DNA from 4 places in the Actinopolyspora sp. BKK2 genome. Region 3 is predicted to be linked to each of the others. Evidence: riboswitches for the same ligand, from Rfam matches in the RefSeq annotation. Region 3 holds a riboswitch; each other region holds the start of a gene.
What was found. Region 3 has a riboswitch for cobalamin ahead of G9Q41_RS09025 (VWA domain-containing protein). Riboswitches for the same ligand answer to the same signal wherever they lie in the genome.
Positions count from the first base shown of each region.

Region 1: linked by a shared signal. The riboswitch ahead of metE (5-methyltetrahydropteroyltriglutamate--homocysteine S-methyltransferase) and the one ahead of G9Q41_RS09025 (VWA domain-containing protein) in region 3 are both predicted to bind cobalamin.
Region 2: linked by a shared signal. The riboswitch ahead of G9Q41_RS13645 (iron ABC transporter permease) and the one ahead of G9Q41_RS09025 (VWA domain-containing protein) in region 3 are both predicted to bind cobalamin.
Region 4: linked by a shared signal. The riboswitch ahead of G9Q41_RS12335 (ABC transporter substrate-binding protein) and the one ahead of G9Q41_RS09025 (VWA domain-containing protein) in region 3 are both predicted to bind cobalamin.

Region 1 covers NZ_JAANTE010000008.1:105,422-112,818, reverse strand. The annotation lists gene G9Q41_RS16785 (sodium:solute symporter family protein) at 1-691, opposite strand, end outside; gene G9Q41_RS16780 (VOC family protein) at 973-1,380, shown strand; gene G9Q41_RS16775 (serine hydrolase domain-containing protein) at 1,515-2,864, opposite strand; cobalamin riboswitch at 3,106-3,365, shown strand; gene metE (5-methyltetrahydropteroyltriglutamate--homocysteine S-methyltransferase) at 3,497-5,788, shown strand; gene G9Q41_RS16765 (CPBP family intramembrane glutamic endopeptidase) at 5,884-6,858, shown strand; gene G9Q41_RS16760 (transglycosylase domain-containing protein) at 7,072-7,397, opposite strand, start outside.
Region 2 covers NZ_JAANTE010000005.1:320,476-327,872, reverse strand. The annotation lists gene G9Q41_RS22720 (DUF3618 domain-containing protein) at 1-8, opposite strand, end outside; tRNA gene G9Q41_RS13660 (tRNA-Leu) at 224-297, shown strand; gene hisS (histidine--tRNA ligase) at 559-1,860, shown strand; gene G9Q41_RS13650 (hypothetical protein) at 1,957-2,574, shown strand; cobalamin riboswitch at 3,107-3,249, shown strand; gene G9Q41_RS13645 (iron ABC transporter permease) at 3,459-4,475, shown strand; gene G9Q41_RS13640 (ABC transporter ATP-binding protein) at 4,475-5,263, shown strand; gene G9Q41_RS13635 (ABC transporter substrate-binding protein) at 5,260-6,294, shown strand; gene G9Q41_RS13630 (PH domain-containing protein) at 6,464-6,976, shown strand; gene G9Q41_RS13625 (PH domain-containing protein) at 6,973-7,397, shown strand, end outside.
Region 3 covers NZ_JAANTE010000003.1:476,105-483,501, reverse strand. The annotation lists gene G9Q41_RS09035 (adenosine deaminase) at 1-987, opposite strand, end outside; gene G9Q41_RS09030 (GNAT family N-acetyltransferase) at 1,156-1,635, shown strand; cobalamin riboswitch at 1,680-1,848, shown strand; gene G9Q41_RS09025 (VWA domain-containing protein) at 1,885-4,101, shown strand; gene cobO (cob(I)yrinic acid a,c-diamide adenosyltransferase) at 4,372-4,986, shown strand; gene G9Q41_RS09015 (cobyrinate a,c-diamide synthase) at 4,980-6,386, shown strand; gene G9Q41_RS09010 (cobalt-precorrin-4/precorrin-4 C(11)-methyltransferase) at 6,629-7,397, shown strand, end outside.
Region 4 covers NZ_JAANTE010000005.1:38,283-45,679, forward strand. The annotation lists gene G9Q41_RS12325 (NAD(P)/FAD-dependent oxidoreductase) at 536-1,858, shown strand; tRNA gene G9Q41_RS12330 (tRNA-Leu) at 2,167-2,240, shown strand; cobalamin riboswitch at 2,459-2,638, shown strand; gene G9Q41_RS12335 (ABC transporter substrate-binding protein) at 2,711-3,736, shown strand; gene G9Q41_RS12340 (iron chelate uptake ABC transporter family permease subunit) at 3,733-4,770, shown strand; gene G9Q41_RS12345 (ABC transporter ATP-binding protein) at 4,793-5,572, shown strand; gene G9Q41_RS12350 (NAD(P)H-dependent oxidoreductase) at 5,678-6,262, opposite strand; gene yidC (membrane protein insertase YidC) at 6,760-7,397, shown strand, end outside.

The DNA of each region.
Region 1 (7,397 bases), on a different contig from region 3:
TCAGGAACTGCGCCCCTTCCGAGGCGGTCACCTTGTCCAGCAGACCTCCGACACCGCCGACGCGGACCAGCCCGAGCACGGTGAGCGGCACCAGTGCCGCGACGATGACGAAGAACTGCAGCACCTCGTTGTAAATGGCCGAGGTGAGCCCTCCGATGACGATGTAGGCGAGCACGAAGAGCCCCGCCACCATGATCGAGAGCGGAATCGGCCAGCCGAGCAGGGCCTGCAGCACGATGGCCAGGGCGTAGAGGTTCACACCCGCTATGAGCACCGAGGCCACCGCGAAGAGTATCGCGCTCAGCAGGTGCGAGGAACGACTGAACCGCAGTAGCAGGAATTCGGGAACACTGCGCACCTTGGAGTTGTAGTAGAACGGCATCATCACCAGGCCGAGGAAGACCATGGCGGGGATGGCGCCGATCAGGTACCAGTGAATGGTGTAGGCACCGTACTGTGCCCCGTTCGCGGCCATTCCGAGTATCTCGGTCGCCCCCAGATTCGCCGAAACGAACGCGAGTCCGGTGACCCACGCGGGCAACGAGCGCCCGGACAGGAAAAAGTCCAGCGTGGAGTGCACGCTTCGTTTTGCGGCAAACGCGATCCCGATAACGACCGCGAAATAGATGACAAGAATGAGGCTGTCCATCCAGTTCAACGACAGCCGTAGCCCATCGGCCAGAGTGTGCATCGTCGTCCGATCCTGTCGCCGTCCGCGAGTTGGCTCTCCAATCGCATGTTCGGTATGCCGAACGTTGTTCGAACAACCTACGACACGATCGGGTGACGGTCAACACATGATCGGTGCTCGACTTCCCGAGTGACACCCCGTGTTCCGCTCGCCGGAAATCGGAGGTCACTCGGCATTCGAGAGGCAAAGCACGGGCGACACGGTCAACTACTCAACGAATTCACCACGTCCCGACCGACTCGTTCAACTCGGGGAGCCCCTCGACCGGCTAGTTTGCCGTCATGTCCATCGAATTCAGCGCCGTCGGCATGGTCGCCGACGACATGGCGCAAACGCTGGCCTTCTACCGGCGGCTCGGTTTGGACCTGCCCGCCTCCGCCGACGCGGAGGCCCACGTGGAGGCCGCCCTGCCCACGGGAGTTCGACTCATGTGGGACAGGGCGGACGCGGTGTGGACGACCGAGCCCGATCAGGAACCGTCCTCCGACAGGCACCGCATCGCCCTGGCCTTCGACTGCGGTTCGCCGGAGGGCGTCGACAGCACGTACGCGGAGCTCACCGCGGCGGGCCACCGGGGACACCACGCTCCCTGGGACGCACCGTGGGGACAGCGCTACTCGACCGTGCTCGACCCCGATGGCAACCACGTCGACCTGTTCGCCAACCTGCCGGACCGAACGGACGGCTGAAACTCACCCGGCGGTTCGACGGGGCGGACCGGACGAGCCCTGCCCGTCCGGTGAGACGTTCCCGACGGCCCCGCGTGGGGACGGCCGTGAACCGAGGGGCGGAGCGGTTCCGCCCCTCCGGCGGGATCAACCGGTCACTTCCACGGAAGCGTTCCGCCGGGGACGGGAGCGTTCGGATCGTACGGAGCCCTGGTGAACACGAAGGTGTTCAGATCGATGTGGGCGGGGGTCCCGTCCGCGGAACGGACGACGCGCAGCGGCTCCCCGCGGTGGTAACCGTCCAGGCCGATCCAGGTCTCCTCCCCCGCGTAGCGGAACCTCGAGGTCCTGCCCGGCCCCTTCCAGGCCGACAGCTGGAGCAGCCCGTCCGGCAGCACCCGCATCAGGTGCGGAATCGGTCCCCAGTACCACAGCCCGGTCAGCGCCAGCGTCTCCTCCGAGACCTCTGTGCTCGGATGCCACTCCGGTGGGATGCGCGGTTCGTGCTCGGCGAGCACGTCCAGCAGATCGGTGGCCAACGCCCCAACCCCGGAGGTGGTGTTGGCCAGGAAGACCACCCCGGTCGCCTCCTCCGGATCGGCCAGTACGTTCGCGAGGAACCCCGGCATCGACCCGCCGTGCCCGACAAGCCTGCGCCCCCGGTGGCGCGCCAGCTGCAGACCGAGTCCGAACCCCCGGCTCCACTCGGCACCGTCGTCCACGCTGGCCGGTTGGCGCATCTCGGCCAGCGTGTCGGGGTGCAGCACCTCACCGGTCTCGCCCATGAGGAAGCGCAGCCAGCGGACCATGTCATCCACAGTGGACCAAAGTTGTCCGGCGGGGGCCATCGCCGCCGCGTCCTCGGCCGGCTCCGGCTGAAGCACGTCGGCCCACGGGTGCACGGCCAGTCCTGGAGCGTAGGGCTCCACCGGCTCCATCGTCGTGCGCCGCATGCCGAGCGGATCGAGGATCTCCCCGCGAAGCGCGGTGGCGAAGTCCTCACCGCGCAGCCGCGCGACGAGCTCGCCCAACAGCCCGAACGCCGTGTTGGAGTAGTGCAGGACGTGCCTGGGTTCCTCGCGCAGCTGCGCATCGTCCACCGAGGCGACGAACCTCTCCGGGGTGTCGCCGGGAACGCGCTCCCACCACTGCCCCGCCGGTTCGGAGCTCAACCCGCTGTTGTGCGCCAGCAGCTGCCAGATCGGGCGATCGTCCACAACGGTTCCCGGGACGTGGTCGCCGAAGCGATCGGACAGCTCCAACCGCCCCTCGTCGCGCAGGCGCAGCACCAGCACGGCCACGAACGTCTTGGTGATGGAACCGATGCGGTACTGCGTGTTCGCCGTGGGCGGTTCGGTGCGCACCGATCCCCGGCCGTCCACCCAGAGGGTCTCACCGTCGCGGACCAGCCCGGCGATCAACGAGGGAACACGGTTCTGGGACTGCTCGACGGCCAGTCGCCGCAACAGGGCGCGTCGAGTCGTGGGCAGCAGTTCGCTCGGCATGAGGACATGCTTCCGCGCGGGAGCTCCCGTTCGCAAGTTCACCCGCGGCACCGACCCGTAAAGTGTGCCACTCGACTCCCCGAAGCGCGACGCCTTTCCGCTCCGCTCGGCGAAACTCGGACGGACCGCGCTGTGACCGAGAATACACCGGAAGCCGAAATCGCTGCCGAAACGCCTCGCCCGCCCCCTCCACCGGCCTGGACCGAACCACTGGGGACTTGCCAAACCGGGCCGAGCACGCAACCATGCGTGCATCGGTGGTTCACCGGCGGTGACGAGAACGTCCCGCCCGGTGAGGCAAGAGGGAACCCGGTGCGAATCCGGGACTGCCCCGCAGCGGTGAGTGGGAACGAACGCCGTCCCCACGCGGTCGACGAGGATCGCGTTCGGAGCACGGCACTGGACGGGAGAACCGCCCGGGAAGCCGACGGCGAGTAGGAGAACCGGCCGGGCCGGTAGTGCCCACGAGTCCGAAGACCTGCCATCGATGCGCACTCCGGTGCGCGAGTCCGGGGCCTCGCGGGAAGGCCGGCAGGACGGCGGGTCGTACGCTCCCACGCGACCACGACACCTGTGCCACTTTCCTCGAGGCCTCCGGCCAACCATGCCGTCGAGCTCGCGAGGAGAGAGCTTTGACCAGCCAAATCGGATCCACCGTACTCGGCTATCCCCGCATCGGGCCGCGCCGTGAGCTCAAACGGGCGCTGGAGAACTACTGGTCCGGTGAGACCGACCGGGCCCGGCTGCGCGAAACGGCCGGGCAGTTGCGCGCGCGAACCTGGCGGAGGCTGCACGAGGCCGGACTCGGATCCGTCCCGAGCAACACGTTCTCCTACTACGACCAGGTGCTGGACACCGCCGTGACGCTCGGGGCGGTTCCCGAGCGCTACCGCGATCTCGGTCGCGACCCGCTGGACACCTACTTCGCGATGGCCCGCGGAGCGGAGTCCACACCTCCGCTGGAGATGACGAAGTGGTTCGACACCAACTACCACTACCTCGTACCCGAGATCGGCCCGGACACCCGGTTCGGCCTCTCCGACCGCACCCCGGTCGAGCGGTTCCGGGAGGCCCGTGAACTGGGAATCACCACCCGGCCGGTGCTCATCGGGCCGTTGACGTTCCTGCTGCTGGCCAAGAGCACCGCGGAGGCCCCCGCCTCCTTCTCCCCCGCGGATCGGCTGGACGACCTGCTGCCGGTCTACGCCGAACTGCTGGAGGAGCTGCACCGGGCGGGCGCCGAATGGGTGCAGCTGGATGAGCCCGCCTTCGCCGCGGACCGCAGTTCGGCCGAACTGGACAGGCTGCGCACCGCCTACGCGCGGCTGGGCGGACTGTCCACCAGGCCGAAGCTGTTCGTGCCGACCTACTTCGGCGACCCCGGCGAGTCCCTCGGAGTGCTCGCCTCCGCTCCGATCGAGGCCGTCGGGGTGGACCTCGTCGCGGGTTCGACCACGCCCGACGTGCTTTCCGGCCTGACCGGACTGCGGAACAAGACGCTGGTCGCCGGGCTCGTCGACGGTCGCAACATCTGGCGCTGCGACCTCGACGAGGCCCTCTCCACCGCGGCCACCCTGCTCGGCGTCGCCGGTGAGGTCTCGATCGGGACCTCCTGCTCGCTGCTGCACGTCCCCCACGACGTCTCGGCCGAACGCGAGATCGACCCGCAGGTCAAGTCGTGGTTGGCCTTCGCCGAGCAGAAGGTCGAGGAGGTCGTGCTGCTCGACCGCGCGCTGCACGAGGGCCGTCACGTCGTTCGCGAGCAGCTCGACAGGGGGCGTGCCGCGGTCGAGGACCGCCGGGCCGCGGCCAGGTCGCGCGACGAGCGGGTGCGCTCGCGCACCTCGGAGCTGCGTCCCGAGCACGCGCGGCGTGGCGACCCCGCGAAGCGGCGTGCGGAGCAGCAGCGGGCGCTCGACCTGCCGCCGCTGCCGACCACCACGATCGGTTCCTTCCCGCAGACCTCCGAGGTGCGCGGGGCACGCGCGCGGTTCCACAACGGCCGGATCGACCGGGCCACCTACGAGTCCGCGATGACCGGCGAGATCCGCCGTGTGATCGACCTGCAGGAGGAGCTCGGGCTCGACGTGCTCGTGCACGGCGAACCCGAGCGCAACGACATGGTTCAGTACTTCGCCGAGCACTTGGAGGGCTTCGTCAGCACCGAGAACGGCTGGGTGCAGTCCTACGGTTCGCGGTGCGTGCGGCCGCCGATCCTGTTCGGCGACGTCTCGCGCCCCGAGCCGATCACCGTCGGGTGGACGGAGACGGCCCGCAGCATGACCGACAAACCGGTGAAGGGCATGCTCACCGGTCCTGTCACCATCCTCGCCTGGTCCTTCGTCCGGAACGACCAGCCGCTGGCCGAGACCGCGAACCAGGTGGCCATGGCCATCCGCGACGAGGTGGTCGACCTCGAGTCGGCTGGTGTCGGCGTGGTGCAGGTGGACGAACCCGCGCTGCGCGAGCTGCTGCCGTTGCGCTCCGAGCAGCACGCGCAGTACCTGGACTGGGCGGTGCGCTCCTTCCGGCTGGCCACCTCGGGGGTCAGCGACTCCACCCAGATCCACACCCACCTGTGCTACTCGGAGTTCGGTGAGGTCATCAACGCGATCGTGGACCTGGACGCGGACGTGACCAGCCTGGAGGCGGCGCGCTCCAGGATGGAGGTGCTGGACGACCTCAACTCGGTCGGTTTCGCCAACGGGGTGGGGCCGGGTGTCCACGACATCCACTCCCCGCGGGTCCCCGAGGTGGACGAGATCGAGAAGCTGCTGCACGCGGCGCTGGAGGCCGTCCCGGCCGAACGCCTCTGGGTCAACCCGGACTGCGGGCTCAAGACCCGCGGCTACGAGGAGGTGAAAGCGGCGCTGGGCAACGTGCGCACCGCTGCGCGGCGGGTGCGTGACTCGCTGAGCACCTGACTCCGCGCTCGACCGACCCCGTGCCCGCTCGGGCTCACGAGCGGGCACGGGGATCGAGCGGAGGGTTGTGCTGATCACGTCGTCGGGGAGTTGGCATGATTGAGCGGATGAACTCCGAGTACGACCGAGTGGACGTTCGCGGTGCGGTCGGCTTCGTTCTGATCGCCTACATCCCGGCGTGGTTGCTGACCCTGCCGCTGTGGCTTTCCGGCGAGGGGCTGAACTCGACCTGGTACCCGCCCCTGTTGATCGCCATGATGTTCATGCCCAGCGTCGCCGCCCTGGTGACGAGCAGGTGGATCAGCCCGAGCAGGCGCGTGCTGCGCGAGATCGGCATCACCCACCCGCGCGGAGTGCGCGGGTGGTGGAAGTACGGCCTGCTCGGTTGGTTCGGCGCGCCGCTGGCGATGATGCTGACGCTGGTCGTCGGATGGGCGTTGACCGTCTACGACGCGCGCTGGCTGGACTTCACGGACCTGCCGGGACAGCTGCAGTTCGCCCTGACCGAGCAGACCCCGGACTCCGCGATCACCAGCCTGCTGCTCCTGCTGGTGAACGTGTTCGTGTTCGGGTGGCTCAACGTCGTTCCCGCCGCAGGCGAGGAACTGGGGTGGCGCGGTTACCTGAACAGGGCGCTGCTTCCGCTGGGACAGCCGGGGGCGTTCCTGGTCACCGGAGTGCTGTGGGGACTGTGGCACGCCCCGCTGCTGCTGCTCGGCTACAACTACCCCGCCGTGCCCAGCGTGGCCGCCTTCCTGCTGATGACCGTCTTCTGCGTGCTGGTCGGCACGCTGCTGGGCTGGCTGCGGCTGGCCTCCGGCAGCGTCTGGCCCGCCGCGATCGCGCACGGCTTCCTCAACGCCGCGGCGCTGCTGCCCACGGTGTTCAACGCACCGGGCGAGCCGGTCTCCAACGTCTCGGTGGGGCTGCTCGGCTGGACCGGCTGGATCGTGCTGGGACTGCTGATCCTGCTGCTGATCGCGCTGCAGAAGCTCCCGGTGCGACTTCCCGCGCGCGAGGTGGACGAGCCGGGGATCAGCCGTGGCGTTCCCCGCTTCCACCACCGCTGATCGAAGCGTTCCGCTCGCCCTTGCCGCAGGTGCTCGCTGGGCGGAACCTTCTCGCGGGCTCTCGCTGCGGCGCGGCCCGACATCGTGTAGGTGGCTACCCGATGTCGGGCCTTCCTCGCGAGAGCACCACGGGAGAGCCCGCGACGGTGCCGACTGCCGGGGTGGCGAGCCGCGGCCGCGCGAGCTTGCTCGGGTGGCGCGTCGAGGGGACCGTCAGTCGCCGCGCACCTTCGGCAGCTGCTTGACCGGCTTGCCCTCGTGGATCTTCTTCATCGCGGGGTAGAAGGTCCGGGCCGGGATCGTCCCGCCGTAGAGGTTGCCCGCCAAGTCCCCGCACTGGTACGGCGGGGCGCTGCCGTTGACGCAGATCCCCTCCGGACTACCGCCGGTGGAGTAGGTCATCACGGCCCCGGCCATCTGCGGGGTGGCCCCGACCAGCACCGCCGAGCGGTAGTTCTGGGTGGTTCCCGTCTTGGCCATCAGCGGGCGGTTCCACCCCGCTTCCTTGGCGGCCGCGTGCGAGGTGCCTCCCGGCTTGT
Region 2 (7,397 bases), on a different contig from region 3:
CGGGCCACCTGTCCTCCTCGTACTTCTGGGGTCGTGGTCGGCCTGGTTGCGGTGATCGAAGGTACGCGGCCGGGGGCACCACATCCCCGATTCGGCACCCGGCTGTGCACAGCGTAGATCACACCACGGCACCAACGGGCGGCCACGCTGGCCGTGTCGTGGACTCGCCCGAATCGGGGCCGTCCCGGGCCGAGTCGGATCCTATCGGTACTCTGTGCCGCAGGGGGCCGTAGCCCAACAGGCAGAGGCACTAGGTTTAGGTCCTAGCCAGTGCGGGTTCGAATCCCGCCGGCCTCACTTACCAGTGAAGACGAAGTTCCACAGCTGCTCCGCGCCGGACTCAGCCACAGCAGTCGAGACCTGGCCCGAAACACAACACCCCGATGCTCCCGCGAGACGAGCAAGATACGCGGGATATCGGGGGTTCGCGCGTCCGGCCGTGGTGCTTCCTGACGGCGGCACTCGATTGACGGTGCTGCGAGCGCCGCAACGGTGGCAATCGGCCTCGGTTACCCTGAGTACTGCCTTACCACTGTCGATCTGCAACGAGGGACAACCGTGGCCGAGTACCTGCCGACCGAGCCGTATCGCGGAACTCGCGACTTCCTGCCCGACGAGATGTCGATCCGCACGCAGGTGTTCCATCGGCTCTACGACGTGCTCGAACGGTACGGATACCAGCGCTACGACGGTCCGCAGTTGGAACCGGTCGAGATCTACGAGGCAAAATCCTCGCAAGAGATCGTCTCACAGCAGCTCTACACGCTGACGGATCAGGGAGGACGGCGACTGGCGCTGCGCCCGGAGATGACACCGTCGGTAGCGCGCATGATCGCGGGCAACGCGGGCAAACTGACGTTCCCCGTGCGCTGGTACTCGCACCCGAACTGTCACCGCTACGAACGTCCGCAGCGCGGCCGGGTGCGCGAGCACTGGCAGATCAACGTTGACCTGTTCGGCTCGACGAGCACAGCCGTCGAAGTGGAGTTCTTCGAGCTGATCCACGACATGATGGCCGCTTTGGGAGCTACCACGGACATGTACCGGTTGCGCGTCAGTGACCGGGTGCTGCTGGACGCACTGCTACGCCACATCGTCGAGGTGCCGGACGAGCAGATCCGCGCCACCGCGAACCTGCTTGACCGCTGGGAGAAGGTCACCCACGATGCGCTCGCGGCCGACGCGGCCGAAATCGGATTGTCGGACGAGCAATTCGCCCGCCTCGGTCAGATCGTCAAGGATGGTCCCGCCGCCGTGCGGGAGCTGCCGCAGGAGGTGCGCGACGAGTCGCGGTTGCTGCAGGTGCTCGATACCGACGCCGCGGATCTCGTGGAATTCGATCCACTGATCGTCCGCGGGTTCGACTATTACACATCGACGGTGTTCGAGGTGTTCGACACGGACCCGACGAACCGGCGCTCTCTGTTCGGTGGGGGACGCTATGACAACCTGGTCGGGTTGTACTCCTCGAAGGAGATTCCCGGCTTCGGGTTCGGCATGGGCGATGTCACCATCATCGACTTCCTGGACACTCACGGTCTGTTGCCGCAACCGCGCAGCGACGTCGATGTCGTCGTCATCCCCACTCAAGGGACTCTGTTCGAGCCTGCCCGTCGTGCGGCGCGCTCGCTGCGCTCGGCCGGACTGCGCACAACCACGCCGTTGGAGGTACGCAAGCTCGGCAAGGAACTCTCCCGCGCAGCGAAAGCCGGAGCACAAGCCGTGGTCATCATCGGCGCCGACGATTGGGCCAGTGAGCGTGTGACCGTGCGTGACCTGACCACGGGAGCTCAGCAAACGGTACCGCTGGACGATGTGAGCGCGACTGTTCGCGGGGTGCTGACCACGCCACCCGAATGAGTCAACAAGCGGTACCCGTTCGGCGGCGTGATCAAATCGTATTCCTGTCTAGCGTGTGCCGGACAGGATCATTGGTCAGCACGCGGAGGTCCGATCGTGACTTTCAGTGGTACTCGGTTCCTCGACAGCATCGCCGAGCAGGGTATACCCGCGAAGTGGGGACAGTTCGGCGCGCAGATGTCCGCCGACGGTGCGATCGTGACGCACTTGGTGGCGGCCGTGAAGGAGGCCCACGAAACAGGAAGCTCCGAGGCGCGGGACGCGGCGCTGCGCCTGTTCGACGAAAAACGGGACAACCTCGCCGCTGCCCGACAGTTGATCGCTACCCAACTTACCGACTACCGCGAGTCGGGGCGTTGGGCGCGGTTGGACGCGGTGGTCCGATCGGCAGACGTCGACGAGCTGGTCGAGGGTATGCGGGGTCACTTCGGACTGCATCCGTTCCCGATCGCACTCGAGTCGATCCGATTCAACTTCGAGTACGTGCGCGAGCACGGCTTCGAGGAATTCTACCACATGACTGACCAGTACCTCGCTGAGATCGAGCGTCTGACCGAGGAGGGACGGGCAGCCTTCGAGGCCGGTGAGGACGGCGAGAGCTTCCCGCCGTTCTGGCTCTACAAGCTCGACATGGCCAGCGTGGAGGTCCCGACGCACTGCCACATCTGTCAGAACTTGATCACCTATGCGGAGCGCGCACTCGACGAGAGCTGACGCACGAACTCGGCGAGGACGTTCGGCTCGCAGCTCGGCACACTCGGCTCGGTGCTCGCTCATCGCTGCGATCCTCCGGCCGCTGACTTCGCCGCCCGCGCCTCCGACTTCGCGGTTTACTCCTCAACTTTCGCGGTCTCGCCTTCGAGGTGAGCGGCTTCGGCGCTGGTTCGTGCCGCGTCCACGCCGAGAAACGGTCGTTTTCGACATATGTCGCTCCCTCCAATTCGCCCCTTGTGACTACGTCCTAGCCAGTGCGGGTTCGAATCCCGCCGGCCTCACCCTCTCCACCGGTTTTCCCGGCGAACGGTTGGTTCACCGCCCGCTGTCGCGGGGCTTGCCCGCCCCTCGAACAGCACCACGACGCCCGGCACCACGACGGCGCGGTGCGCGCGGCGCGCCCCGCACCGGGTGGAACGCACCGGAAAGTTCCCGCCACATCGGACAACTCCCGTTCCACGGGCTTCTCCCCGGTCACCTCCCCGGTGCCGAGCGCGCTCGGCTGTGGCCAGCCGCACAAAGCATGGACAATCGCCAACATTTGGCAGAAGATCCGCCCGCAGGAAAACCACAACGACGGCGCTCGGGGGAAGTCCGGTGCGAATCCGGCGCTGACCCGCAACGGTGAGCTCGCGTGAGCAAGCCCGAGAGCCCGACGTCGTCGCGGCGCCCTCCCGGAAGCGGACCCGGTGAGGGCGCGGAAAGCTCCACCACCGTCGAGGACTGCGGGGAGGGAGCCCGAGCACGACACCCGTCCCGGGTGGACACGTGCGCGCCGGGTGCCTTCGCGTGGTCTGCAACGCAGAAAGGTCCCCGGGTTGTGCGATACGGCTCAGCTTCGAGCGGCACCGCGCGGGCAACGTCCCGGCAGGCTCCGCCTTCCGCTGCTGTGCCTGCTGCTGGGGGTCGCGCTGCTCGGCTCCGTCGTGTGCGGAGTCGCGCTGGGCCCCACCGGCATTCCCCTCGGCAAGACCGTCGCACTGCTCCGCGAAGCAGTGCGCGGCGGAGTGATCCCGGCCGAGGACGCCGGCATCTACTACATAATCCGGGACGTCCGGTTGCCCAGGGTGCTGCTGGCCGCGGTGGTCGGAGCCGGGTTGAGCGCTGTTGGGGTCGCCACCCAGGCCATGGTGCGCAACGCCCTGGCCGACCCGTTCGTGCTCGGCATCTCCTCCGGAGCCTCGGTGGGAGCCAGCGCGGTCGCGCTGTACGGGATCCTCGGTGCGCTGGGGTTGTACGCCCTGTCCACGGCCGCCTTCCTCGGCGCGCTGTGCGCCACCGCGCTCGTCTACGCCATCGCCCGCACCTCGAACGGGCTCGCCCCGCTGCGGCTGGTGCTGACCGGAACGGCGATGTCCTACGGGTTCTCCGCCGTCACCACGCTGCTGATCTTCCAGGCTCCGAACGGCAACGCGGCCAAGTCCACCATGTTCTGGCTGCTCGGCAGCCTGGGCGGCGTCACTTGGAACTCGCTGCCGGTGGCCACGGTGGTGGTCGCCTGCGGACTCTGCTACCTGCTGCTGTCGGCCCGCAGGCTCAACGCCCTGGCCATGGGCGATGAAACCGCCACCACGCTGGGGGTGAGCCCGGCGCGTTTCCGCCGCGAGCTGTTCGTGGTGGCCGCCGCGGTGACCGGTGTGCTCGTGGCGGTCAGCGGAGCCGTCGGCTTCGTCGGGCTGATGCTGCCGCACCTGGCGCGGCTGCTCGTCGGGGCCGACCACCGCCGGGTGCTGCTGCTGGCTCCCCTCGCCGGTGCGGTGTTCCTGGTGTGGACGGACCTGCTCGCGCGGACCGTCGCCGCCCCCGAACAGCTCCCGCTCGGTGTGATCACCGCGGCGATCGGTGTTCCGTGCTTCCTGCTGCTGATGCGCCGCCGCGGAAACGCGCTGGGAGGTAACTGATGGACCTGGACGTGGAAGGTGTCGACGTGTCCGCGGCGGGCGTGCGACTCGTCCGGGACGTGGACGTGCACGTCGCTTCGGGCGCGCTCGTGGGGCTGGTCGGGCCCAACGGGAGCGGCAAGTCGACCACGCTGCGCTGCGTGTACCGGACCCTGCGCCCCGACCGGGGCGAGGTCCGGCTCGGCGGCTCGGACGTCTCCGCGATGTCCCTGCGGGAGAGCGCCCGCCTGATGGCCGCGCTGACCCAGGAGTCCCAGTCCGAATTCGACTTCACGGTCACCGAGGTCGTCGAGATGGGCCGCACCCCGCACCGCGGAACGGGGCGGGAGGAACGCGACCGCGCCCACGCGGAGGCGCTGCGCGCCGTGGGCTGCGCGCACCTGGCGGAGCGGAGCGTGCTGTCGCTTTCGGGCGGTGAGAAGCAGCGGGTGCTCATCGCGCGAGCGCTCGTGCAGCGACCGGAGCTGCTCGTGCTGGACGAACCCACGAACCACCTCGACATCCGGCACCAGCTGGAGGTGCTGTCCCTGGTGCGCCGGCTGGGCATGACCACGCTGACCGCGCTGCACGACCTCAACCTGGCCGCGGCCTGGTGCGACCAGGTCTACGTGCTCAGCGGCGGGCACGTGGTGGCCGGTGGCCCTCCCGGGCAGGTGCTGACCCCCGAAGTCGTCGGCGACGTCTTCGGGGTGCGCGCGCACGTCGTCCGCCACCCCGACAGCGACGTCCCCCAGCTGCTGTTCGCCCCGGCCACCGGCTCCGGCACGGCCGAACCACCGAAAGGATGAGATCCACAGTGCGCATCCGGCGGAAAGCACTCGCAGGCGTTTCCCTGCTGATGTCCGGTGTCCTGCTGCTCGGGGGGTGCGGCGCCAGGGTGGCCACCACGTCCTCGGGCGAGCCCCCGGAACGCTTCCCGGTGAGGTTGGACAACTGCGAGCGGCAGCGCACTTTCGACCGGCCACCGCGGAGGGTGGTCACCAACGACATCGGGATCACCGAGATCATGTTCGCGCTCGGGCTCGAGGACAGGATGGCCGGCTACTTCCTGTCCGACGGACAGCGCAACGGGGTGCGGAGCTCGCCCTGGTCCGCGAAGTTCGAACGGACACCGCACCTCGGCGAGGAGATCGGCATGGAGGGGGTCCGGGCCGCCGGGGCGGACATGGTCTTCGCGGGCTGGAACTACGGGTTCGGCGAGACGGAGCGCTTCACCCCCGAACGCCTGGAGAAGGCCGGCATCGACTCCTACGTGCTCAGCGAGTCCTGCCGTCGGAGCGGTGCCCGGGACGCGCGCGGCATCATGCCCCCGCTGCGGGCGCTGTACACCGACATCCGCAACCTCGGCGAGCTGTTCGGGGTGCGGCAGCGGGCCGAGCGGCTGGTCTCCGAGTACCGGAGCACCATCGCGCAGGCGCGCGAGAGGAACGCCGGAGGGGACACTCCCAGCGTCTTCCTCTACGACTCGGGCAGGAGTGAACCCGTCACCTCGGGAAACGGCGGGGCCGCCGACCAGATCATCCACAAGGCTGGTGGGGAGAACATCTTCCGCGATCTCGACGACAGCTGGACCACGGTCAGCTGGGAAACCGTGCTGCGCGCCGACCCGGACGTCGTGCTGATCAACGACTACGGAGGAAGGAGCGCCGCGGAGAAGATCGACTTCCTGCGCGGGCACCCCGCCGTCTCCGAGCTCGAGGCCGTCCGGCGGGGACGTTTCCTCACCCTGCCCTACGCCTCCCTGGTGGAGGGGCCGCGCAACGCCTCGGCGGTGCGCGAGATCGCCCGCTTCCTGGACGACGTTCCCGCTGACGACTGAGGCGTTCCGTTCGCCCTCCTCACGGGTGCTCCCGCGGCGGACCTCCTCACGCCCCGCCGCGGAACCGGGTGCCGGGACGAGCAGCGGCCGTGATCCGGACCGCACGGGCGCGCTCATCCGCTCCCGACTGCCAAAATGTGCCGCGGGCTCGCGGACTCGGAGGTGACCCATGATCGACACCGGCGAAACGCCCGGCGGTGTGCGGTTGCGACCACCACAGCACCGCGTCGATCGACGTGCCGTCCTCTGGTGGGGCTGCCGGGCGGGCGCTGTGGTGGTCGTGCTGCTGGCCGCGTTGGCGCCGGCCGCGTGGTGGTTCGCCTCGGCGCGGGAGTTCCTGCTGGTGGGGATGCTGCTCGTCGGGGCGTTCGGAACGGGCTACGCTGTGGTGATGCCCTGGTGGCGCTACCGGGTGCACCGCTGGGAGACCACCGATTCGGCCGTCTACACCGCCAGCGGTTGGCTCAGCAGGGAGTGGCGCGTGGCCCCGATGTCCCGCATCCAGACCGTGGACACGGCCCGCGGACCGCTGCAACGGATGTTCGGCCTGTCCACCGTGACCGTGACCACCGCCTCGGCCGCCGGGCCGCTCAGCATAGCCGGGCTCGACCACGAGGTGGCCTCCGACCTCGCGGAACGACTCACGATGACCACCCAGGCCGTTCCGGGAGACGCCACTTGAACGACCCGCACGCGGAACCAGCCGCCGAGCAAGGAGAGCAGCGGTCCGAGGAGTCCTTCGCCGAGTGGCAGCGCCTGGACCTCAGGAGCGTGTTCGCCTCGATGGGGCTGCTCGTCGTGCCGATGCTGCCCGTGGTGGCGCTGGTGCTGTTCCCCTCGGACGACTCGAACACGCTCCCGAAGGCAGGCGTGGCGCTGGCCATGGGGGTGTTCGTGATCGGGGCCGCCTGGTGGAGGTGGTTCTTCACCCGCTTCCGGGTGACCCCGGAACGCTTCGAGCTGCGCCAGGGCAACTTCTCCCGCAGCTTCCACTCGATCCCGCGCGAGCGCATCCGGAGCGTCGACCTGACAGCACCGCTTCCCCATCGGTTGCTCGGCATCTCGGTGATCAGGATCGGAACCGGCAGGCAGTCCACGAAGGC
Region 3 (7,397 bases):
CTGCCCGCGCAACCGGTCGCGCTCGGACTCGGGCAGGAACGCGGCCTCGACCGAGTTGAGCGCGAACTCCCGGAGGTCCCGGGCGCCGAAACCGAGCTCGCGCTCGATCGCCGCGAAGTTGTCCCCGACGTGGCCGCCGAAGTAGCTCGGGTCGTCCGAATTGATCGTGGTGCGGACCCCGGCATCCACCAGACGGGGCAGACAGTGCTCGGGGAGGGTGTTCACGCAGCGCAGACGCACGTTCGACAGCGGGCACACCGTCAGGGGGACGCGGTCCCGGGCGATCCGCCGGACGAGCTCCTCGTCGTCGACCGACCTGATCCCGTGGTCGATGCGCTCCACGCCGAGCACGTCCAGCGCCTGCCAGACGTATTCAGCCGGGCCTTCCTCGCCCGCGTGCGCGACCAGGTGCAGTCCCGCCTCGCGGGCCCGGGCGAACACGTTCGCGAAGTCGGCGGGGGGATATCCCAGCTCGGCCGAGTCGAGCCCGACGCCGATGATGCGATGCGAGTGCTCGAGCAGTTCGTCGAGCATGCGCTCAGCCTCCGCTGGACCGCGGTCCCGGAGGAAGCAGGCGATCAGTCCGGTGCTGACGCCGAAACGCTCCCGACTGCTCGACAGCGAGGCCTCCAAACCGTCGAGCGCGGTTTCCAGCGACACGCCCCGCGTCGTGTGCGCCTGCGGATCGAAGAAGATCTCGGCGTGGCGGACCCCCTGGTGCGCCGCCCTGTCGAGGTAGTCGTCGGCCAGCGCGGTGAAGTCCTCGGCGCGCCGCAGCACGTTCATGCCCGTGTAGTAGAGATCCAGGAACGACTGCAGGTTGCTGAAGTCGTAGCGTCCTCGGAGGTCTTCGACATCGGTGTAGGGCAGGGTGATGCCGTTTCGCCGCGCCCGGTCGAAGGTCAGTTCCGGTTCGAGAGCTCCCTCGATGTGCACGTGCAGCTCGGCCTTGGGCAGCGTCGAGGTCGTCGGTGTTTCGGGAGCCACCTGGTCTCCTTCCTGTGGCGGACCGGCCGAGTGGACAACCCTACAGTCGATCAGCCGCGGGCGTACCGGCAGTGAGTCGAACGGCACTCCGAGCGGTCAGGGCCCCGGCGCGGACCGGAGCGGCGGCGCATCGGAGTTCGGCGCAGGAGGTGTGATAGGCAGGTAAGGGTGAATCTGCAGCCTCTCGCCACCGCAGTGCACCGCGCCTACACGGCCGATCTGGCCCCCGAGGACTTCTACCGCATGCTGCGGCTGCGGGTGGACGTGTTCGTCGTGGAACAGCAGTGCCCCTATCCCGAGCTGGACGGGCGCGATCTCGAGACAGCGACCAGGCACTTCTGGATCGACGCCGGGGGGACCCAGGTGCTCGGGTACCTGCGTCTGCTCGAGGAACCGGGTGGGAGTTACCGGATCGGACGCGTGTGCACGGCCGAGAGCGCTCGCGGCATGGGGCTCGGCAAGAAGCTCATGCACGCGGCGGTCGCCGAGGTGCGCAAGTCGTCCACCGTGCTCTCGGCGCAGGCCCAGACCGTCGACTTCTACCGCTCGTTCGGCTTCCTCGAGCACGGTGAGCACTACGAGGAGGACGGCATCCCGCACGTCGACATGCACCGGGATCCGGAGAGAGTGACCGGGCTAACGAGATAGCTCACGACGCTTGGTCGCCGAGCGCGCTTCTGCGACCATGCACGTTGATCCAAGCGAGCAACGGTCAGGAAGCCGGTGTGAATCCGGCACGGCCGGCGCCACTGTGACCGGGTAGCGGTTCTCCCGCACGAGTGCCACCGGGGTTGCCCAGGGAAGGCCGGAGGAGCGCGTCGATCCGGGAGTCAGGACACTGCCGTTGCCTCGTTCCGCAACCAGGGGCGTCCGAGACCCTAGGAAGGAATACCGGCGATGACCGCTGCCACGTCGACCTCGTCGACCGTGCGTTATCCGTTCTCCGCTGTTGTCGGGCACGACGATCTGCGCTTGGGGCTGCTGCTCAACGCGGTGTACCCCCGCATCGGCGGTGTGCTGGTGCGCGGGGAGAAGGGCACTGCCAAGTCCACCATCGTCCGCGCGCTCGCCTCGCTGCTGCCCGCCGTCGACGTGGTGGAGAACTGCCGGTTCGGCTGCGACCCTTCCGCCCCGGACCCGCGCTGTCCCGACGGTCCCCACGACGGCGACGTCGGACGAACGCGGCGTGCCGCCCAGCTGGTGGAACTTCCCGTGGGCGCCTCCGAGGACCGGCTGGTCGGGTCGTTGGACGTGGAACGCGCGTTGACCGAGGGCGTGCGCGCCTACCAGCCCGGTCTGCTGGCAGCGGCGCACCGCGGAGTCCTCTACGTCGACGAAGTGAACCTGCTGCACGACCACCTGGTCGACCTGTTGCTCGACGCCGCGGCCATGGGGCGGGCCCACGTCGAGCGCGAAGGGGTCTCCCTGTCGCACGCGGCGTCCTTCCTGCTGGTCGGCACCATGAACCCGGAGGAGGGCGAGCTGCGTCCCCAGCTGCTGGACCGCTTCGGCCTGACGGTCCAGGTGTCGGCCTCTCGCGAGGTGGAGACGCGGACCGAAGTCGTGCGTCGACGGTTGCGGTTCGACGCCGATCCTGCAGGCTTCTCCGCGGAGTGGGCCGAGTCCGACGCCGAACTGGCCCGGCGGATCGCGGACGCCCGTGCCCGCGTGGACTCCGTCGAGCTGCCTTCTTCCGAGGTCAGGCGAATCGCTTCCGTGTGCGCTTCGTTCGAGGTGGACGGGATGCGCGCCGATCTGGTGCTGGCTCGCGCCGCCGTGGCGCACGCGGCCTGGCGCGGTGTGGACGCGGTCGCCGCGGCCGATGTGGAGGCGGCGGCGCGGCTGGCTCTGCCGCACAGGCGCAGGCGGGACCCGTTCGACGAGCCGGGCATGGACGAGCAGCAGCTCCAGCAGGCCCTGGAGGACGCCGCGGCGGAGGTCGAGGCTGAGGAGACGGCCGAGGGCGAGACCGCCGAGGGCGAGACCACCGGGGGAACGGCGGAGGCGAGCGCGGACGGCACGGCGGATCCGGGAGGTTCGACCGATGAGTCCGGTTCGGACGGTTCCGGCGGGAACGAGGACCCCGGGGACGGGCCGGAGGACGACGGTCCCGGTGGGGGCGTCGGCGGTTCCCCGGACGGGAACGGTCCCGACGAGGGCCCGGGCGGAGGCGCGGGCGGAAACGCTCCCTCGGAAGGCCCCTCCGGTGAGAGCGGAACCGGCAACGGCTCCGGAAGCGCTCCCGAGGAGCGCACTTCCGGGGCCACGGAGCCGGACTTCCGGGCCCGCATGCTGGAGATCCCCGGTCTGGGGGAGGGGGCTCCGGGACGGCGGTCCAGGTCGCGCTCCCGTGCCGGGCAGGTGGTGCGCTCCTCCGCGGTGGAGGGGCACGGGGTTCACCTGCAGGCCACTCTGGCCGCGGCAGCCCCTCATCAGTGCGCCCGCGGCAGGAGCGGCCCCGGACTGCGGTTGCGTCCGGAGGACCTGCGGCACGGTGTCCGCGAGGGCCGCGAGGGCAATCTCGTGCTGTTCGCGGTGGACGCCTCGGGGTCGATGGCGGCCCGGGAACGGATGTCGGCGGTCAGCGGTGCGGTGCTCGCGCTGCTGCGGGACGCCTACCAGCGTAGGGACAAGGTTGGGGTCGTGACCTTTCGCGGGACCTCCGGCGAGATCGCGCTGCCCCCGACCTCTTCGGTGGACACCGCCGCCGCGCGCATGCGCAAGCTGCCCACGGGCGGAAAGACCCCCCTCGCGGACGGTCTGCTGACCGCGCGCAGGGTGATTCGCACCGAGCGGATGCGCGATCCGCAGCGACGTCCCCTGCTCGTGGTGCTCACCGACGGCAAGGCCACCGTGGGGGTGGATTCGGGAGGCGAGAAGGCCAACCGCGGCCGCAAGGCGGTCGACGACGCGCTGCGTTCGGCCGGGATGCTGGCCGAGCTCGGTGTCGCTTCGGTGGTCGTGGACTGCGAGAGCGGGCCGATCCGACTCGGTCTCGCCGACAGGCTCGCTCGGGGGCTGGGCGCGCCCAACCTGCAGTTGTCCGAGCTCTCGGCCGACAACGTGGCCGGTGTCGTCCGGGCAGCACGAACCGCGGGCCCGGTGCCCGCGTGATCCTCGGCCGACGCGCGGGCGTCGGTCGGCGAGGAGTCGACTCGTCCACTGGTATGGTCGGCAGTGTCCATCTGGCCCCCAGAGATGGACTACGGCGCCCTCGCGCTCCCGGCTACCCCAGCCCGGTTGAGTGCGAGGGCGCTCTTCGTCCGCGTGCTCGTCCAGCTCCGCCCGTTCGCGGAACGGGCCCGTGATCCTCCGGCCGGACCCGGTGAACCGGTCCGCGTCAACGAAGTCGAAGACGAGCGTCGATTTTTTGGAGACTCGACAATGCCACAGGGAAAACCGAGCAGTGTGCCCGACGACGGGCTGACCACGCGGCAACGGCGCAACAGGCCGCTGCTGGCCGTGCACACCGGCTCCATGAAGGGCAAGTCCACCTCGGCCTTCGGAATGGCCCTGCGCGGTTGGAACCAGGGTTGGTCCATCGGCGTGTTCCAGTTCGTCAAGTCCGCGAAGTGGCGGGTGGGGGAGGAATCCGCTTTCCGCGCCCTGGGCAGGCTGCACGAGGAGACCGGCGAGGGCGGTCCCGTCGAGTGGCACAAGATGGGCGAGGGCTGGTCGTGGACGCGTAAGAAGAGCACCGAGCAGGACCACGCGGCCGCGGCGCTGGAGGGCTGGCAGGAGATCGCGCGGCGGATCGGGCAGCAGCAGCACGATCTGTACGTGCTCGACGAGTTCAGCTATCCGCTGCACTGGGGCTGGGTCGACGTGGAGGAGGTCGTGCGGACCCTGCGGGATCGTCCGGGCTTCCAGCACGTGGTCATCACCGGTCGTTACGCGCCGCAGCAACTCGTCGACGCGGCCGACCTGGCGATGGAGACCGGCAAGCTCAAGCACCCGATGGACTCCGGGCAGAAGGGTCAGAAAGGCATCGAGTGGTGAGCGCTTCGGTCTCGACCACGGGTTCGGAGTCGGAATCGCCCCGCCTCGTCGTGGCGGCTCCCGGATCGGGCCACGGCAAGACGACCGTGGCCACCGGACTGCTGGCGGCGCTGCGCGAGCGGGGGACGGAGGTGGCGGGGTTCAAGGTCGGCCCCGACTACATCGATCCCGGCTATCACACGATCGCTTCGGGCGCTCCCGGACGCAACCTCGACCCGGTGCTGGTCGGTGAGCGGTCGATGGCACCGCTGTTCGCGCACGGTTCGCGCACCGCCGAGCTGTCGGTGATCGAAGGCGTCATGGGGCTCTTCGACGGCAGGCTTGGTTCTGCCGACGAGGTCCCGGCCTTCGGGTCGACGGCGCACGTCGCCTCCCTGCTGGACGCGCCGGTCGTGCTCGTGGTCGACGCCAAGGGGCAGAGCCACAGCACGGCGGCGTTGCTGCACGGGTTCCGCTCCTTCCACCCGCAGCTGCAGCTGGCCGGGGTGATCTTCAACAGGGTCGGCTCGCAGCGGCACGAGCAGGTGCTGCGCGAGGCCGCCCGAGCGGTCGGCATCCGGGTGCTGGGCGTGCTGGGGAAAGACGAGGACGTCCAGGTGCCCTCCCGCCACCTCGGTCTGGTCACCGCCGCCGAGCACGGTCCTGCGGCGGTGCGAGCGGTCGAGTCCATGGCCGAGGTCGTTGCCGCCGGGGTCGATCTGGACGCGGTGGCGGCGCTTGCCGGAACGGCGCCCGCGTTGTCGGCGAAGCCCTGGTCCCCGGACGAGGCGATCGGCGACGCCGGGGGTGCCCGCGGTGCGGGGGCGCGGATCGCCGTGGCGGGCGGAGCCGCGTTCACCTTCGGCTACACCGAGCACGTGGAGCTGCTGCGCGCGGCGGGCGCGGAGGTGCTGCCCTTCGACCCGTTGAGCGCGGAGAGCTTGCCCGAGGGGACGACGGGGCTGGTACTGCCCGGCGGGTTTCCCGAGCAGCACGTCGCCGAGCTGTCCGCCAACGTCGCGCTGCGCGAGCACGTGGCCGAGCTCGTGGCCGCGGGGATGCCCGTGCACGCGGAGTGCGCGGGGCTGCTGTACCTGGCGCGCAGCTTGGACGGGTACCCGTTGTGCGGGGTGATCGACGTCTCCGCGGAGATGTCGCCGAACCTGACCCTGGGGTATCGCGCGGCCGTCGCCGCTACCGATTCCGTGCTGTTCCGGGAGGGGCAGCGCGTGACGGGGCACGAGTTCCACAGGACCGCGCTGCGGGAACCGGACGTCTCCGCCCCGGCCTGGTACTGGCGTGCGGACGGGGTGGTGGCCGAAGGATTCGTCAGCGGTGGGGTTCACGCCTCCTACCTGCACACTCATCCGGTGGGGCAACCCGACGCGGTGTCCCGCTTCGTGCGGGCCTGCGCGACGTAGCGAGCGCTCCGCGCTCGACGGAGCGGCGAACGCTGAGGGGGCGTGCTCTCCCGGCCACCCGGCGCGTCCACCGAACGGCGGATCGTGACGGTACGGTCGAGTGGTCGTCCACTCCGGACACGTCACGGGAACGGGTGAGGCGGAGATGCCGCACGCCGACCGGGGTGTTCCAGGGGACGACCCGTGGCACCGGTTCCAGTGGTATTAGTTGCACCGCGAGGTGGGGAGAGGAGAGCGATCGCATGACTCAGGGGACACGTACCGGGGTGGTCTCGTTCATCGGGGCCGGGCCCGGTGCGGCCGACCTGATGACGCTGCGTGGTGCGCGGCGAATCGCCGAGGCGGACATCGTGCTCTGGACTCCGAGCCTGATCTCTCCTGAGTGCGTGCGTGAGCACGTCCGCGGGGACGCGGAGTTGATCGACACCACCGGGTCGAGCTCCCAGGAAGTGCTGGAGGTGTGTCGCAGGGCCGAGCGGGAGCGGCTCAGAGTGGCCCGCGTGTACACGGGCGACGCCGTGCTGTGGAGCGCGGTGCAGCAGCAGTACGACGCCTGCTCCCGCATGGAGCTCGCGGTCGAGGTTGTTCCCGGGGTGTCCGGGCATTCGGCCGCGGCCGCTTCCGTGGGCAGGGAGCTCACCGGTTCGGCGGAGGAGTGCTCCGTTTGGCTGGGGAAACCGGACGGGAACTGGAATTCCATGCCCGGGACGGGCGAGGTGCGCGAATTCGCCGCGCACGGCGCGACGATGGCGCTGTCCGTTTCCGCGTCCCGTGCCGGGCAGCTCGTGGAGCGGCTGCGCGCGGGAGGTTACGAGGACGACGTCCCGGTCGTGGTCGCCTACAAGGTCACCTGTCCCGACGAGCTGGTGCTGCGGACGACCCTCGGTGAGGTGGCCGACCTCGTGAAGCGGCACCGCCTCTGGCGGCACACCCTGTTCCTCGTCGGGCACGCCTTGCAGCCGACCAGCACGCGCTCCCGCTCGTACGGTTCCGCGGGCTCCAGGTGGGGCC
Region 4 (7,397 bases), on a different contig from region 3:
GGATCGATCGGACTTCTGCTTCCATGGATCGTCCGTGCTGAGCGGCCTGCACGCGTAGGCGTCCGTGCAGTTCTTCGTCCAGGCCGCGAACAGTGAGTGTCGCCATCGTTGCTCACCCCCTCCTGTGGTGACAGCAATGCTAGCATCTGAACTGCGTCGTGAGCGAGTCGCGACGGAGATCACGGCTCGCGCGTTCGAGCCCCTCCGGGGTTTCCGAGCTCGCCGGGTGGTGATCTGGGCGGCCGCGGGGGCGAACATCGGGTATCGTGAGCGGGGATGACTTCGAGATCGACCCCGGCCGGACGCTCCGCGGTGCCGTAGCCGCACGGCGGGGAAACCGAACGACACCTCCTCCGGGCGGATCGTGCTCGCGCGGGACGCCGCGTGCGCGCCCGCGCCCGTTCCGTGCGCGTGGAGGACGCATCGCTCACGGCTGTGCACGGGCTGTTTTTGTGATCAGGAACACCCGCGAGCGGTGTCACATTTGAGGGGGCCGCCGAGGTGTCGGAGGCCGTATTGGTGTGACCATAGAGGCATGGCTGGTAAATCCGATCCCACCCGGATTCTCATTCTCGGCGGCGGCTACGTCGGCATGTACACCGCGTTGCGCCTGCAGTCCAAGCTCGGCCGCCGTGAGGCTTCGGTGACGGTCGTCGACCCTCAGCCGCACATGACCTACCAGCCCTTCCTACCGGAAGCGGCGGCGGGCAACGTTGAGCCCCGTCACGTGGTAGCGCCGTTGCGACGAGTGTTGAAGCGGTGTCATGTCCTCACCGCACGTGTCACGGAAATCAACAAGGAAAAGCGATCGGTCACTGTGGAGGACGCCGAGGGCATCGCCAGTGACCTGGGCTACGACGTGCTCGTTGTCGCGCTCGGATCGGTCTCGCGCCTGCTGCCGATCCCGGGTCTGCCCGAACAGGGCATCGGGCTCAAGACCGTCGGTGAGGCGATCTATCTGCGCAACCACGTGTTGGCGAAGATGGACGCGGCCGCGAACACCTCCGATCCGGAGCTGCGCAAACGACTGCTGACCTTCACCTTCGTCGGTGGCGGTTACGCGGGTACCGAGGCCCTGGCCGAGCTCGAGGACATGGCCAGGTACGCCACCCGCTACTACGAGTCCATCGAGCGGGACGACATGCGGTGGTCGCTGATCGAGGCGGCGGGCCGCATCATGCCCGAGGTGAGCGAGAAGATGGGCGTCTACACCGTGAAGGCGCTCGAGGACCGCGACATCAAGGTCTACCTGAACACCTTCCTGAAGTCGGTGGAGAACGGTCACGCCGTGCTCTCCGACGGCACCGAGTTCGACACCGACACCCTGGTGTGGAACGCGGGCGTCAAGGCCAACCCCGTGCTGAAGAACAGCGATCTCCCGCTGGACGAGCGGGGCAGGATCAAGGCCACCTCGCACCTGCAGGTCGAGGGCAACCCCGAGATCTGGGCGGCGGGCGACTGCGCGGCGGTGCCCGACCTGTCCAAGACGGAGGAGGACCCCAACGCCACCTGCGCTCCGTCGGCCCAGCACGCGGTTCGTCAGGCGCACCAGCTGGCCAAGAACGTCATCTCCTCGATGCGCGGCCGCAAGACCGGCGAGTACTACCACCGCAACGCGGGGTCGGTCGCCGGGCTCGGGCTCTATAAGGGAGTCGCCGACGTCTACGGCTTCAAGGCCAAGGGAATCATCGCGTGGTTCATGCACCGCACCTACCACGTGAGCAAGATGCCCACCTTCAACAGGAAGGCCAGGATCATCATCGACTGGACCCTCGCGTTCCTGTTCCGCCGCGAGGTCGTCTCGATGGGGCAGATCCAGAATCCGCGGGCGGACTTCAAGCGTGCCGCCTCGAGCTGAGTCCTCCCCGCGCGGGAGCGGAGGCCGTGTGCCGGTTCGCCCGGCGCGCGGCCTCGTGTGTACGGTTTCCCGCACTGCTGACCTTCCGTGGTTACCGGCTGTCACTCGTTCCGCGAGTAGCACCCATCAGTGTGTTTAAATTAGCTCGTATGGAGTAAAGACTCCGTTGCTTTGCACGTGGAGTTACTGCGGTTGCTCCAGATGGCGGTTTCCTCCGCGTTGGAACCAACGGCACGATCGGAACGTCCTAAGGAAGCCAGGTGTGGGCTGGTCGTGACGCGTGTCGTCGGCGACGATTCCAACGGCGAGCCCCCGTAGCCCAATGGGCAGAGGCAGACGACTTAAAATCGTCGTAGTGTCGGTTCGAGTCCGACCGGGGGCACCGCTACTCACCAGTGAGAACGATGAGCGCGAGGACGCCCCGATCACTGCCTCGTCCCAGCGCTCGTCTCAGTCCCCTCCGAAGGGACCCGGTCGACTCCCGATCCGAGCGGTCCGAGCGAGCGGTGCGGCAGCGCTGGGGGACGCGTGCTGCTCGCCGCCGGCGAGTGTGCGTCCGCGCACGTCCGCACTCGACCGGTTCATGGACGAACACCGCGCTGTTAGGCTGTCCGCGCCAGTCAACCCGTGATGGGCCAGGGAATCCGGTGCGAATCCGGAGCTGACGCGCAGCGGTGTGAGGGACGGGCGGAGCAACGGCCACTGGGGACACTCCCGGGAAGGCGCTTTCCGCCCGGAGGATCTCGAGCCCGAAAACCTGCTGGCACCCGCCGAACCGGCGGTTCGCATCCGAACCGGCGGTTCGAATGCCCGCGAGGCTCCGCGCTCGAGCCTTCCGACGGAGAGGAACCTATGCGTGGACCGTCCCGGTCACTGTCGCTGTGCTGTCTCACGCTGCTCACAGCAGGTCTGCTCACCGCCTGCGGCGGTGGATCCCCCGACTCCTCCGGGCGGAGCGCGCCCGGGTACCCGCGAACCGTCGAGAACTGCGGCAGGCAGGTCACCCTCGACGCCCCGCCCGAACGGGCCGTCTCCCTGGACCAGGGATCCACCGAGATCCTGCTCTCCCTCGGCCTGGCCGACCGCGTGGCGGGCACGGCGACCTGGACCGACCCGGTGCTGAAGTCCCTGGAGGAGGCCAACTCCGGGGTCCCCCGGCTCGCCGACGACACCCCCTCCTACGAGCGGGTGCTGGCCGAGGAACCGGACTTCGTCTCGGCCTCGTTCGAGAGCACCGTGAGCCGGGTCGCCTCGCGGGAGAAGTTCGCGCAGCTCGGCGTTCCCACCTACGTGGCCCCCGCGGACTGCGCCAAGAACAACGCCGGGGACGGGGACGGCTCGCGCTCCGAGCAGCTGCGGATGGACCGGATCTACCAGGAGATCGAGGACCTCGCGCGGATGTTCGACGTCGAGCAGCGCGGCGCGGAACTGGTCGACGAGCTGCGGAGCAGGATCACCGCGGCCACCGAGGACATCGATGCCTCCGGAGTGAGCGTGCTCTACTGGTTCGCCAACAAGGAGTCGCCGTACATGGCGGGCTGCTGCGGCGCGCCGGGGATCATCACCGACCGGATCGGCGCGCGGAACGTCTTCGACGACACGCACCAGGAGTGGCCGCAGATCAACTGGGAGACGGTGGCCGAGCGGAATCCGGACGTGCTCGTGCTCGGCGACCTCACCCGCGAGAGCCAAACCGCGGAGGAAGCCGAGCAGAAGATCCGGTTCCTGGAGTCCAACCCGGTCACCAAGCACATGGACGCGGTGCGCAACGAGCGCTACATCGAGCTGAGCGGGGCCGCGATGAACCCGTCGATCCGCACCGTGAACGGAGTGGAGCGGGTGGCCGCCAAGCTGCGCGAGTTCGGTCTCGTCGAATGAGGTCGCCACTCACCCGCTCGGGCGGGGTGGGCACCACGGCCCTCTGGCTGGGCGGGCTGGTCCTGCTGTGCCTGTCCGTGGCCTTCACCATCACGATAGGACCGGCCGACATCGCGGTGCCGAACGTGTGGGCGGTGGTGGCCGACCACCTCGGCCTGGGCGACTCCGGGCTCTCGCTGATCCGCGAGGGGATCATCTGGAACCTGCGGCTGCCCCGGACGGTGCTGGCCGCCGTCTGCGGGGCCGGGCTCGGACTGTGCGGCGTGGTCATGCAGTCCCTGCTGCGCAACCCGCTGGCCGACCCCTACGTGCTGGGGATCTCCTCGGGCGCTTCCACGGGGGCCGTGTCGGTGGTGGTGCTGGGGCTCGGCAGCGGAGTGGCCACGCTCTCGCTCGGAGCTTTCCTCGGTTCGCTGTGCTCGTTCACGCTGGTGCTCGTGCTGAGCCACGTCGTGGGCGGCACGGCCGACCGCGTGATCCTGTCCGGCGTGGCGGCCATGCAGCTGTTCTCGGCGCTGACCTCGTTCGTGGTCATGTCGGCAGGCGACGCCGAGCAGACCCGGAGCGTGCTGTTCTGGTTGCTGGGCTCGCTGTCCGGAACCGGGTGGTTCGACGTGGCCTCGTGCCTGCTCGCGCTGATCGTGGTGCTGCTGGTGTGCCTGGCCAAGGCCACCGCGCTGGACGCGTTCACCTTCGGGCAGGACGCCGCCGCCTCGCTCGGCGTCTCCGTGACCCGCACCAGGACGGTGCTGCTGATCGCGACCGCGTTGCTCACGGCGACCCTGGTCAGCTCGGCGGGCGCGATCGGCTTCGTCGGACTCGTGCTGCCGCACGCCGCTCGGGCCCTGGTCGGATCGGGGCATCGCGGCTTGCTGCCGACCACCGCGCTGGCCGGGGCGATCTTCCTGGTGTGGATCGACACGATCGCGCGCACCGCGCTCGACCCGAAGGAGATCCCGGTGGGGGTGATGACCTCGTTGATCGGTGTTCCCGCCTTCGTGGTCATCCTCTACCGCACCCGCAAGACGAGTTGATCGCGAGAAGGGGGACGGCGCCGTGGGATTGCTCGCCGACCGGGTTTCCTGGCACGTCGGCGGCAGGTTGATCGTCGACGAGGTCAGCCTCGAGCCCGAGCCCGGCTCGACCGTCGGGCTGCTGGGGCCCAACGGCTCCGGCAAGTCGACCCTGTTGCGGCTGCTGTCCGGAGTGCGCGGCGCTTCGTCCGGGGAGGTCCGACTCGACGGCGTGCAGATCGACCGGGTGGGGCGCAGGAACGTCGCCCGCAAGGTCGGACTCGTGGAGCAGCAGGCCGACACCGGGGTGGACATGAACGTGCTCGACGTCGTCCGACTGGGTCGGGTCCCGCACCGGCGTGCCTGGTCGGCGGAGACGGCCGCCGACGAGGAGGCCGTTCGCTCCGCTCTCGAGTACACGGAGCTGTCGGACAAGGCGCGGCGCTCCTGGCACACGCTGTCCGGTGGTGAGCGCCAGCGGGTGCAGATCGCGCGTGCCCTGGCCCAGCAGCCGCGGGAGCTGCTGCTCGACGAGCCGACCAACCACCTGGACATCCGGCACCAGCTCGAACTGCTCGGTCTCGTGGTGCGCATCCCGGTGACCAGCGTGCTGGCGCTGCACGACCTGAACCTGGCCGCCATGTTCTGCGATCAGCTGATCGTGCTGCGGGAGGGCAGGGCGGTGACCTCGGGCAAGCCCTCCGAGGTGCTCACGCCGGAGCTCATAGCCGATGTCTACGACGTGCGGGCCGGGGTCTCCCCGGACGGTCCGGAGGGGCGCCCCGCGGTCCGCTTCTTCCCCGGCAAGCCCTCGGAGCGCTGAGCAGAGCGCCGGGCCCCGCGAGCGGGTGCGGAACGGTTCCACCGGGCGCACCCGCCCGCGATTCAGCCCCTGAGGTCCGCTGCCCCCCCCGCGAGGGCGGCTGGTTCAGCCGAGGTAGGGGCGCTTCTCCTTGGCCTCGACCAGCGCGCGGGCCCACCAGGCCAGGTCCTCGAACATCGTCTTGGCCGCGGTGCTGCTGCCCGCCTGGTCCACCGGAGCACCGTCCTCGTCGAAGGCCGATTGGCCCCCGTGGAAGCTGACCGTGTCGCGCACGGTCGTGGCGCGCACCTCGGCGAAGACCTGACGCAGGTTCTCCACGGCGTGCAGGCCACCGGCGATGCCTCCGTAGGAGACCAGTCCGACGGGCTTGGCGTACCACTCGACCTTGTGGTGGTCGATCACGTTCTTCAGCGCGGCGGGGAAGCTGCGGTTGTACTCGGGGGTGACCACGACGAAGGCGTCTGCTGCGCCGAGCCGCCGCCGCAGCTCCTCGGCCGATCCCCGGCAGCCGGGGATCGGCTCGCCGGTCATGTCGAGGGACAGCCGGAACTCGGCCAGGTCGATCAGGTCGACCTCGAACTGCTCGAACCGTTCTGCTTCGCTCGCGACCCAGCGGCCGACGGTGGGGCCGAAGCGGCCTTGACGGACGCTGCCGATGATCACGGCGAGGCGGAGGGCGTTCGAACTCATGGTGCTCCTTCGTTCTCGGGGAGCCGGTCGGTTCCGGCTGCGGCGACGTGAGTCAAACTAGGACTTCGAGTAAGGTTCAAGTCAACTCTTCGGCGGAGACTTCGCCGGGGAGGGCGTCCGCCCGGTGTCCGCTGTGATCTCCGCGTCCTTCCGGGGTGTCCGCGCTCGGCAGGCCGCGCGTACAATCACGTGGGTGAACAGCGCCGTGCTCTCCGTTTTCGGAGGGGCCCCGCGGGCGACTCCGCATGAGACCTCCCGCGCGGTCCGCTCGTGCGCGCGAGCCCGCTGAGCTCGCGCCGGTCGGACCGGGGGGTTTCGGGAGCCCTTCTCCGGGCGGTCCGGTGTCGCGCGGTCGAGGCGGCTGTGGGGGTTCCCGCGCGTCGTGATCGGATTCGGTCGTGGCACCCTGGCAGGGCTGAGCCCTGCGGTGCGTACGGGGTGCGGTTGTGCAGGTGAAGCCCGGAGGAGCACGCCGGGCGACGACCAGGAGTGAATGAGTGGCGGACTTCTTCGGCTTTATCCTCTACCCGGTGTCGGCCATCCTGTGGTTCTGGCACGCGATCTTCGGCGCGCTGTTCGGGAAGGACCAGGGCATCAGCTGGGTGCTCGCGGTCTTCTTCCTGGTGTTCACCCTGCGCGTCCTGCTGCTCAAGCCCGCGCTGAGCCAGATCCGCGCGGGGCGGAAGATGCAGAAGTTCGCCCCGCAGATGCAGAAGATCCGCGAAAAATACAAGAACGACCGCCAGAAGATGATGCAGGAGATGCAGAAGATGCAGTCCGAGCAGGGGGTCAACCCCCTGGGCGGCTGCCTTCCGGCTCTCGTGCAGATTCCGGTCTTCCTGAGCCTTTTCCACGTGCTGCGGAGCTTCAAGCCGGACGAGGACAGCAACTTCGTGTTCGGCCAGGAGGGCGTCACCTCCTTCATCAACGCCGACATCTTCGGGGCCAAGCTCTCCAACACCATCACCCAGTCCGAGCAGCAGCTGGAGAACTTCGGGACGAGCAGGCCCGAGATGATCGCGGTGGGGATCCCGCTGATGATCGTCGCGTCGGTGGCCACCTTCTTCACGATGCGCATGTCGATGAAGCGGCAGTCGGACGCGGCCATGGCCAATCCCCAGAGCGCGATGATGGG